One region of the Bradyrhizobium dasycarpum genome, then DNA from elsewhere that is predicted to be linked to it. Evidence: riboswitches for the same ligand, from Rfam matches in the RefSeq annotation. Region 1 holds a riboswitch; the other holds the start of a gene.
What was found. Region 1 has a riboswitch for cobalamin ahead of ACETMP_RS11555 (TonB-dependent receptor). Riboswitches for the same ligand answer to the same signal wherever they lie in the genome.

Region 1 (4,393 bases):
CGGCGAAATTATAGTCGGCATAGCGTGCATCGACATAGGCGATGTTGCCCCAGAGCCGCAGCGGCTCGATCGGACGCAACGACGCCGCAAGTTCGACGCCCTTGGACTCCTGCCGCCCGGCGATATTGAGCGCCTGGCCGCCGGCCGCGGCATAGACGTTCTTGCGCACGATGTCGTAGGCCGAGAACGACCACTCCGCCCTGTTGTCCCAGAACAGATGCTTGACGCCGGTCTCAAAGGTGCGTGCGGTGGTGAGGTCCAGCGGCTGGGTCGGCGACAGCAGGAAGATGTTGTTGGCCGAAACGTCCGCGCCGGTCGCGTACTGGCTGAAGAAAGTCAATCCGGGCACCGCCTCCCAGGTGTAGCCGACGCGCCCCGTCACAGGCGCCCAGTCCTTGGTGTACGGGAAGCCCACTTTCTCCAGGCCGCTCTTGTCGGTCGAGTTGCGATCGAGCCCGATATGCTCGATGCGGATGCCGCCGATCAGCGCGAAGGTCCGCGTCAGCTTCAGCCGGTCCTCGAACGACAGGGCTTCGTTGTCGATCCGCGCAGTCTGCTGCTGCGTCGTCAGCAAGCCGTAGAAGCCTCTGACGGGATCGACCAACGAGACGGAATCGCCGGGGAAGTTTGCCGCGCCCGGCCTGACGAAATCGAGATAGCTCGACGACAACGTCGTGACCAGCCGATTGTCGAACCCGGCAATGTTCGTGTCCCAGACCAGGTCAGTAATGTTGCCGACGAGACGTTGGCTGTGTGCGACGTAGAAGCGCTCGCGATCGACCAGGTTCGTTGCGGAATTGAACGCCTCGACCTCGTTGTTGAACCAGCTGCGTTCCGCGCCATAGCCATAGGCCTGGCTTCTCAGCGTGAGATCGGGCGCGAGCTTCAGCTCGAAGCCGCCGCGCAGCCAGACTTCCTGCGCGACATTGCGGTTGTCGAGAACGTTGTAGTTGGTGTTGAAGGTGCGGTCGTCGATGGTGACGGCGCCGAGATTGGTCTTGTTGTAGTTCGAGACGTAATTGCCCGAAACGATCCCGCTCGTCGCATGCGAGCCGCTATAGGCGATCGGCACCAGCGGCGCGCCCCAATAGGCCTTGCCACGATCCTCGCGGTACTCGATCGCACCCCAGACCTTGAGGCTGTCGGAGATGCGGTAGTTGAGCTGGCCGGACACATCCAGCATCTTGGTGTTGGTGTCGGCAAAGCCGTTGAGCGCGGCGCGGCTGATGTCGAAGCGGTAGTCGAGGCCCTGAACGTTGGTGCTGCCGCCCGAGCCATAATGCGCGCGGAACGAGTTCAGGGAATCCCAGGAGAAATCGGCTTCGTTCCGGATCGGTCCCGTATGCGGCTGCCTGGTGACGAAATTGATCGCGCCGCCGGCTGCGCCCTCGCCCGAGATCAGCGAGGCCGGGCCTTTCAGGAATTCCACGGCCTCCAGATTGGCGGTGTCCATGATCCGCGAGGTCATGTTCTGCGGGCCGATCTTGATGCCGTTGTAGAGCGTGTTGATCTGGCTGTTGGTGAAGCCGCGCATCGAGAAGGCGGAGGGGTCCGCAGGATTGTCGCCGGAGGTGACGCCGACCGCGCCCTGGGCGACATCGGAGACGGTGCGGTAGCCCTGCTCGCGCATGGTCTCGGCCGAGATCACCTCGACGGTCGCGGGCGTCTCGCGCACCGTCAGGCCGAGCCGCGATGCGCTTTCGGCCACCGCATTGGAGTTGAGCGGCGTCGGCGCCGCCGCAGTCGGGGCGACGGGCTTGGGCGCTGTGGATGCCGAGGCGGGCCTGCGCGCCGCCGCGCGGCGCGGGCTTTGCGCCTCCCGGCCGGTTGACCTGGCTGGTTTGCGGGATTGGGCCGGCGACACCTCGACCGGCGGCAGCGGTTCGCGAACCTGCTGCGCCAGCGCGGCGGGCAGATCGAGCACGGCCAAGGATGTGAGGGCGGCGGAGGCAAGCAGGACGCGGCGTGGTCGTAAGATGCAAACAGGAGACACGGCACAAAACCTCGGTATGACGTCAGTGGCACGTCACAGCGAACGAGGTCTCACCTTTGGCCTTGCAGCCATCCGATGAAGCCGAATGTCTGTACTCCCCGACCGACATCTTCGCGTGTGACCACGGCTGACGGCAGGTCTCCTGGCTCGCGGGTCATCACCACTTCGTCGCCTTCCCGGGACCGAGGACCCAGTGGCTTGTGACGAAGGATTATCCGCTCACAGTTGCGGGGGCAGCCGCGGCATTGGGGACAATGTCCCCGCACCGCATTCCCTTTTCATCCCCTCTCGGGGAAACCGTCGCGAGCATCTAGGATTATCGTCACAACGGAGTCAATGTGCAGTTGCGGCGTTATTGCCACAGCGAACAACTTCCTCGGAGATGAGAGCATGGAAGGCGAGACCTTCCTCTGGCTGATACGACATGCGCCGGTCGATGGCGTCAAAGGGACGATCCATGCCGCCGATGCGCCGGCCGATCTCCGCGATCGTGCGCAGCTGGAGGCGCTGCGGCAGCGCCTGCCGCGGGACGCTGCGAGCTACGCCAGCCCGGCGCGGCGCACGGTCGACACGGCGCGCGCGCTGGGGCTCGAACCGAAGCAGGTCAGCGAATTCCGCGAGCAGGATTTCGGCGACTGGACCGGCCATCGGCATGACGAGCTCGCTGCCGAAGGCGGCGCGGCCTATGCGCAGTTCTGGAACGATCCGGCCGGCGGAAGGCCGCCGGGCGGCGAAAGCTTTGCCGATCAGGTCGCGCGCGTGCGGCTCGGTCTGTCGCGGATCGGAGCGGGACCAGCCACGCTGGTCGTGCATTCCGGCACCATCCGCGCCGCGCTGTGCATCTCGCTCGATCTCACGCCGCAGGCCGCCTTGCGCTTCGTGATCGAGCCGCTGTCGCTGACCCGGATCGATCGCCTCGCGGCCGGCTGGCGCGTCGTCTCGGTCAACCAGCGGATCAGCTAGGCCTGTCAGGCACATTGGCCTCTGCAAAGGTCGCCATGCCGTTGTGGAGCGCGCAGGCCAAGTGCACCAGCGGCAGCGCGATGGCGGCACCGGATCCCTCCCCGAGCCTGAGATCGAGGCTGATCAGCGGCTGCACGTTCAAAGCGCGCAGCACCAGCCGATGGCCCTGCTCGGCCGATTGATGCGACGGCAGCAGATAGGGCTGACAGGACGGGTTCAGCCGCACCGCTGCGAGCGCTGCAACCGATACGATGAAGCCATCGATCAGCACGGGGATGCGGCGCTGCGCGGCGGCGATGATCGCGCCCGAGATCGCGGCGATTTCGAGCCCTCCGACGGCACACAGAACCTTCTCCGGCGCCGCGCCCGCAACGCCGTGACGCGCAAGCGCGGCATCGATCACGCGTGCCTTGTGCGCCCGGCCGGCCGCATCGACGCCGGTGCCGCTGCCCGCGATCTCCTCGGCGCTGATGCTAAGCAGGCTCGCCGCGATCGCCGCCGACGTCGTGGTGTTGCCGATGCCCATCTCTCCGAAGATCAACAGATCGGGCTGGCTGGCCTCCGCCCGCGCAACCGCGCGCTGGCCGGCCTCGAAGGCAAACGCCAGCTCTGCGGGCGTGAGCGCGGCCTCCACGCTGAAATCGCGGGTGCCATGGCGCGGCTTGTCGACGACGATGCCCGTCATTTCCTCGCTCGCCAGCGTGCCGGCATCGACCACCTCCAGGCGCGAGCCGAGCTCGCGCGCCAGCACCGAGATCGCAGCACCGCCGGAGGCGAAATTCGCCATCATCGCGATGGTGACCGCTTGCGGATAGGCCGACACGCCCTGCGCGACGATGCCGTGGTCGCCGGCGAAGACGATGATCGGCACGCGCGCGGCACGGGGCTGCGCGGTCGCCTGCTGGCCGGCGAGCTCGATCGCGAGCTGCTCGAGCCGGCCGAGTGCGCCGGTCGGCTTCGTCAGCTGCGCCTGACGCGCGATCGCCGCCTCGCGATGAAGCGCGGAGATCGCGGGGCAGTTCTGGGTGACCCATTCGGGGAGCATGCTGCCTCGCTTAACGCCTGCGCTTGAGAATATAGCTGTCCATGATCCAGCCATGCCGCGCGCGCGCCTCCTGCCGTGCGGCGACGATGCGCGAGCCGGTTTCGGCGAGGGCGCCGGACATGATGATCTGATCGGGCATGCCGAGATAGGCGCCCCAATAGATGTGAATCCCTGCCGGATCCAACGATTCGAATGCCGTGCCGCCGTCGAGCATCACCACCACGGTGTCGATTCCTTGCGGCCAGCCGCCTTCGCGCAGGCGCCGCCCGGTCGTGACCAGAAACGGCTCGCCGATATCGTTGAGCGGCAGCGCATGGGCCGCGCACAGCGCCTGGATCGACGTGATGCCGGGCACGACCTCGATTCTGGGCAAGGGGGCGAGCCGCCGCGCG
Region 2 (4,393 bases), 850 kb from region 1:
TCAGATAGAGACTGCTCTGCAGCTGCAGACCGCCGCCCCTGATGCGCAGACCGCCCTCGATGTCCTGCGAGGTCTGGGTCTTGAGCTGGAACGTTTGCGGGATCGCGGCGAAAGTCAGGAGATCGAAGGACGGCCCCGAGGACAGGCGCTCGTCGACGTCAGGCGTGCGGAACGCGCGCGCGGCGCGAGCGAACAGCGAGACGACGTCGTTGAGACGATGCTCGCCCCCGAGATGCAGCGCATATTGGGTCTCGTCGCTCGTCAGCGGCAGCGCGCCGATGTCAGCATTGAACGGCGCCGCCGCGTCGAAATTGTCGCGTGCCGCAAGACGGACGTTCTGCACCCGCGCGCCGTAGGAGATGTCGGTCGTGGGCAGCACGCCCAATGTGTGCTGGAAATAACCCGCGACCGTCTGCTGCCTGAGGTCGTAATTGTGCCAGGCGGCGAGCCCCTGCCCGGCGCCGCGGTGCTGCGCAAAGCTCGCATCGTAATAGTCGATGCCGGTCAGGAGCTGCGACGGCAGGCCGAGCAGCAGGCTCTTCACGCTGAGCCGCGGCGTGATCGACCAATTCGTCAGATGGGACTCGACATAAGTCGACGTGAAGAAGGCCGGAACCGGCGTCGGGCTCGCGAAGAACGCACTCTGCTGCTTCTTGTCACGCACACCGCCGTCGACAATGAGATCGACGCCGTTGACCAGCGTCCTGGTGAAGCCGGCAGTCGCGCCAAAACCCTGCTGGTTGGCGTAGTTGAACGGCGTGCTGGTGCCGCGCCGATTGGTGGTGAGCTCGTCGAGACCGATGGAGGGATCGACGGTGCGGCCGCCCGGCAGCCGCAGCTCCTGATTATCGCCGGTGACGGTGAGAAACGCGCTCAGGCCTGGCGTGGTGTAGTTGAGATTGCCGACGCCGTTCTGCTGCGAATAGCGATTGTTGTCGCGATAGCCGTCGGTCCTGGCGGTATTGCCGTAGAACGAGGTCGACCACGGACCGGAATTGAGCGAGGTCGAGACGTTGCCGAGCCTGGTGTTGAACGAGCCGAAGCCGGCCTCGATGCGCGCGGTCGCGGGCGGTCCGCCGGCGCCGGTCTTGGTGACGATGTTGATCACGCCGCCGACCGCGTTGTCGCCGTAGAGCACCGCTCCGGAATTGCCGCGCGTGATCTCGATGCGCTCGATGGAATTGAGCGGGATGGTGGAGAGGTCCACCTGCGCCATGTCGATGTCGTTGAGCCGCCGGCCGTTGACCAGCACCAGCGTGTTGGCGATGGCAAAGGCGCCGAATCCGCGCAGGTCCACGCTGGTCTTGGCGCCGATCTGGCCGCCATAGAACGTCGTGATCTGGGCCCCCGGCACCTGCGTTGCGATGATCTCGGCAAGCGTCTGCGACGGCGAATGCGCGATATCCGCGGCCGTGATGACGGTCGTGGCGGCCCCGACGATGCCGCCGCTGCCGGCGGCAGCCTCCAAGCCCGAGCCGGATGAGCCGGTGCCATCGCCTGCCGGCGCGCCGTTCGCGGCCCGCCGCAGCCGCGTCGCATCGCCCTCACCGATCGCCCTCGCCCGCGTCCGGTTCCGATCGTCGGACTTGCTCACCTCGATGGGCGGCAATTGCTCGGCAAGCCCCTGCTGGGCGAAGGCGGTGGATAGATCCAGCGAATGGAGCGAGATGGATGCGAACAGACCGGCGCCAAGGCGCCGGGCGGCAGAAATGAGACGGGACAATGTTGTCACCTCGGTATGACGTCAGTGGCACGTCACAGCGAACGAGGTTTCACGGCAGAGCGGCGGACCGCTCCGGTAAAGCCAATGTCTGTACTCCCCGACCGACATCTTCGCGTGTGACCACGGCTGACGGCAGGTCTCCTGGCTCGCGGGTCGTTACCTTACGTCGCCTTCCCAGGACCGAGGTTCCCAGTGGCACAGGACGAAAGATTCACCGCTTACAGTTGCGGGGGCAGCCGTGGCGTTGAGACAGATCCCGGCATTGGGACGTCCCGCACCACATTCCCTTTTGATCTCCCTGGGGAGAACCGTCGCCGGCCATTTACGTGTCGCTCCGGCAGAGTGTCAATCGACCGTTGGGCGGCGCTCAGGTCCGTCCGCGAGGACGTTGCGCCTGGGCCCAGGCGGCCGTGACGTCGCGCGGCGGAACATCGATGCGTTTGATCGGGGTCAGTTCGCCGGAGGCCGAGACGATCGCGGTTTCCTCGCGGCGGCAGCGCGTGCAGACAAAGCGGACCTCATGCGGAGACGCCGACCAGCTCGACCGCTTCACATTGGCGGCCATCGGCCAGGCCTCGCAATGCGAGCACGACACCAGAAATCGACCGGGATCGAGCATACCCATTTCCATCGGACTCCACGTCCTGCCGCCTCTTCAATGATTAACCCAAGTGAATCGTTCCGGTGCCTAAGCACCGCCGATTGCGAGAGCCAGCTCCGGAGGCAGCCGCCAACGCGCTCAGCGCGCGCCCTTGAGGGTGCAGGAGGTCGAGCAGGTGACGGTGGTGCCGCGATCGCATGCCTTGCAGGCGTTAACGCACTGGTTCATGTCGCGGGGATTGTAGCTGTAGTTCCGCAAGGGGCAGGCCGGCGTCGTCGAGCCGGTGATGTCCTGCTCCTGGTCGCAGGCCGCCGTCATGAGCGCGAACACGATCACAGCAACGAGGCGCATGGGATTTGCCCTGTCTAGCACGACAATGACGTTCCGGTGCGCGCTGCATTGCAGCGAACTCCGGCCTTCCCACCACGGGCACCGCCGATCAGCGACGCCCGCATGCCATCAGGATGCGCGCCAAACCTTAAGAACGGATTGCAGCCGGCCTCAGGCCGCGGCCGCGATCGCCTGCCGCATGTCGAGCGCCAACTGCCGGTACTGCTCCGAAAGCTTCAGATAGAACTCGCGCTTGCTGGCGTCGGTGGCGAGCTTGGCGATCAGCTCGCATTCGGCGGTGAGCGTCTCAAACCGTTCCAGCCTGTCCTGAAGTTCTGGCATCGGCGTGTCCCCATCAAACGCCTCAAGGACGTCAAACCTAAGCCCGGGAAATAGGTCACGGCGAACATCGTTATCGAGCAGAAGCAATTTTTCCGGTGCGGCAGCCTATTTGCTGTCGAGACGCCAGGCGCCGTCCCATCCCTCGTCGGGCGGGCTCGCCTCGAGCTGCGCGATGCGGCCGAGCATCGTGCGCGAGGGCCCGTCACCGGGAACGGCTTCGAGGGCCGCGTTGAAGGCAGCGCGCGCCGCATCGAAGCGCCTGATACGATAGGCGGCGAGCGCCTCGGCATAGTGCGTGCGCAGGCTGGCTTGCGCATCGGTGAGCGTTCCCGCCCTCGCCATCACCTCGAAGATCGGCTGCGGCGCGCTCTGGCCGGCGACCGCCAGGCGATCGATCTCGCGCAGCTCGAGCCGCGATCCGATCGCCTCGGCGGTGGCCTGCGAGATCAGGATGCGGGTGCCGTAGACCTTGTTGACCGCTTCCAGCCGCGAGGCCAGGTTCACGGCATCGCCCATCACGGTGAAGCTCATCATCAGCTCGGAGCCGATGCTGCCGGTCAGCACCTCGCCGGTGGCGATGCCGATCCGCAAATCGCACGGCGCGGGCATGGCGCGGATGCCGAGCAGGTCGGGCAGCTGCCGCTGCAGCGCGGGCACCTGGTCGGCCATCTCGATCGCCGCGATGCCGGCCAGGAGGGCCTGCTCGTTCTCCTCGATGAAGGGCGGCCCCCAATAGGACATGATGGCATCGCCGATATACTTGTCGATGATGCCGCGATTGTTCCTGACGGGTGCGGACATCACCGTGAAATAGTGGTTCATCACCTTGACGAGGCCGCGCGGCGTCATGCCCTCGCTCATCGAGGTGAAGCCGCTCATGTCGCAGAACATGATGGTCATGACCCGGCGCTCGCCGTCGATCGCGATCTCCGGCCGGTCGATCAGCCCCTGCACCACCTTGGGATCGATGTAGCGGCCGAAGGTCTCGCGGATGCGCTCGTTGTGCCGGAGCTGCTCGGTCATGCGGTTGAAGGCCGCGGCGAGCTCGCCGATCTCGTCCTGGGTGGAGACGGTGATGGTCTTGTCGAAGCGGCCTGCCTCGACCTCCCGGGTTCCGGCGAGCAGCAGCCGCACCGGGCGGGTGATGCCGCTGGATACCATCAGCGCAAAGACGAAGCCGACGATCGCCGCGAGCAGCGTCACGACGCCCGAGACGACGATCGCCTGATGCTGGCGGCTGATCACCTGCGATGTCGAGAAGAAGACCTGCGTCAGCATGTCGGCGCGGATCGCATCGACCTTGCGGTTGAACTGGTCGCGCACCACGTCGATGTGCTCCAGCGTGCCGCGGGCCTCCGTCATCTGCCTGGCGTCGACCTGCTTGAGCAGCTTCGCAT

Region 2: another riboswitch for cobalamin. It lies ahead of ACETMP_RS07550 (TonB-dependent receptor); the one in region 1 lies ahead of ACETMP_RS11555 (TonB-dependent receptor).

The regions. Positions count from the first base shown of each region.
Region 1 covers NZ_CP169574.1:2,335,510-2,339,902, forward strand. Annotated here, with positions in the region: gene ACETMP_RS11555 (TonB-dependent receptor) at 1-1,993, opposite strand, end outside; cobalamin riboswitch at 2,108-2,310, opposite strand; gene ACETMP_RS11560 (histidine phosphatase family protein) at 2,384-2,956, shown strand; gene cobT (nicotinate-nucleotide--dimethylbenzimidazole phosphoribosyltransferase) at 2,949-4,001, opposite strand; gene cobF (precorrin-6A synthase (deacetylating)) at 4,012-4,393, opposite strand, start outside.
Region 2 covers NZ_CP169574.1:1,486,049-1,490,441, forward strand. Annotated here, with positions in the region: gene ACETMP_RS07550 (TonB-dependent receptor) at 1-1,723, opposite strand, end outside; cobalamin riboswitch at 1,837-2,051, opposite strand; gene ACETMP_RS07555 (hypothetical protein) at 2,091-2,354, opposite strand; gene ACETMP_RS07560 (hypothetical protein) at 2,463-2,675, opposite strand; gene ACETMP_RS07565 (hypothetical protein) at 2,826-2,996, opposite strand; gene ACETMP_RS07570 (adenylate/guanylate cyclase domain-containing protein) at 3,102-4,393, opposite strand, start outside.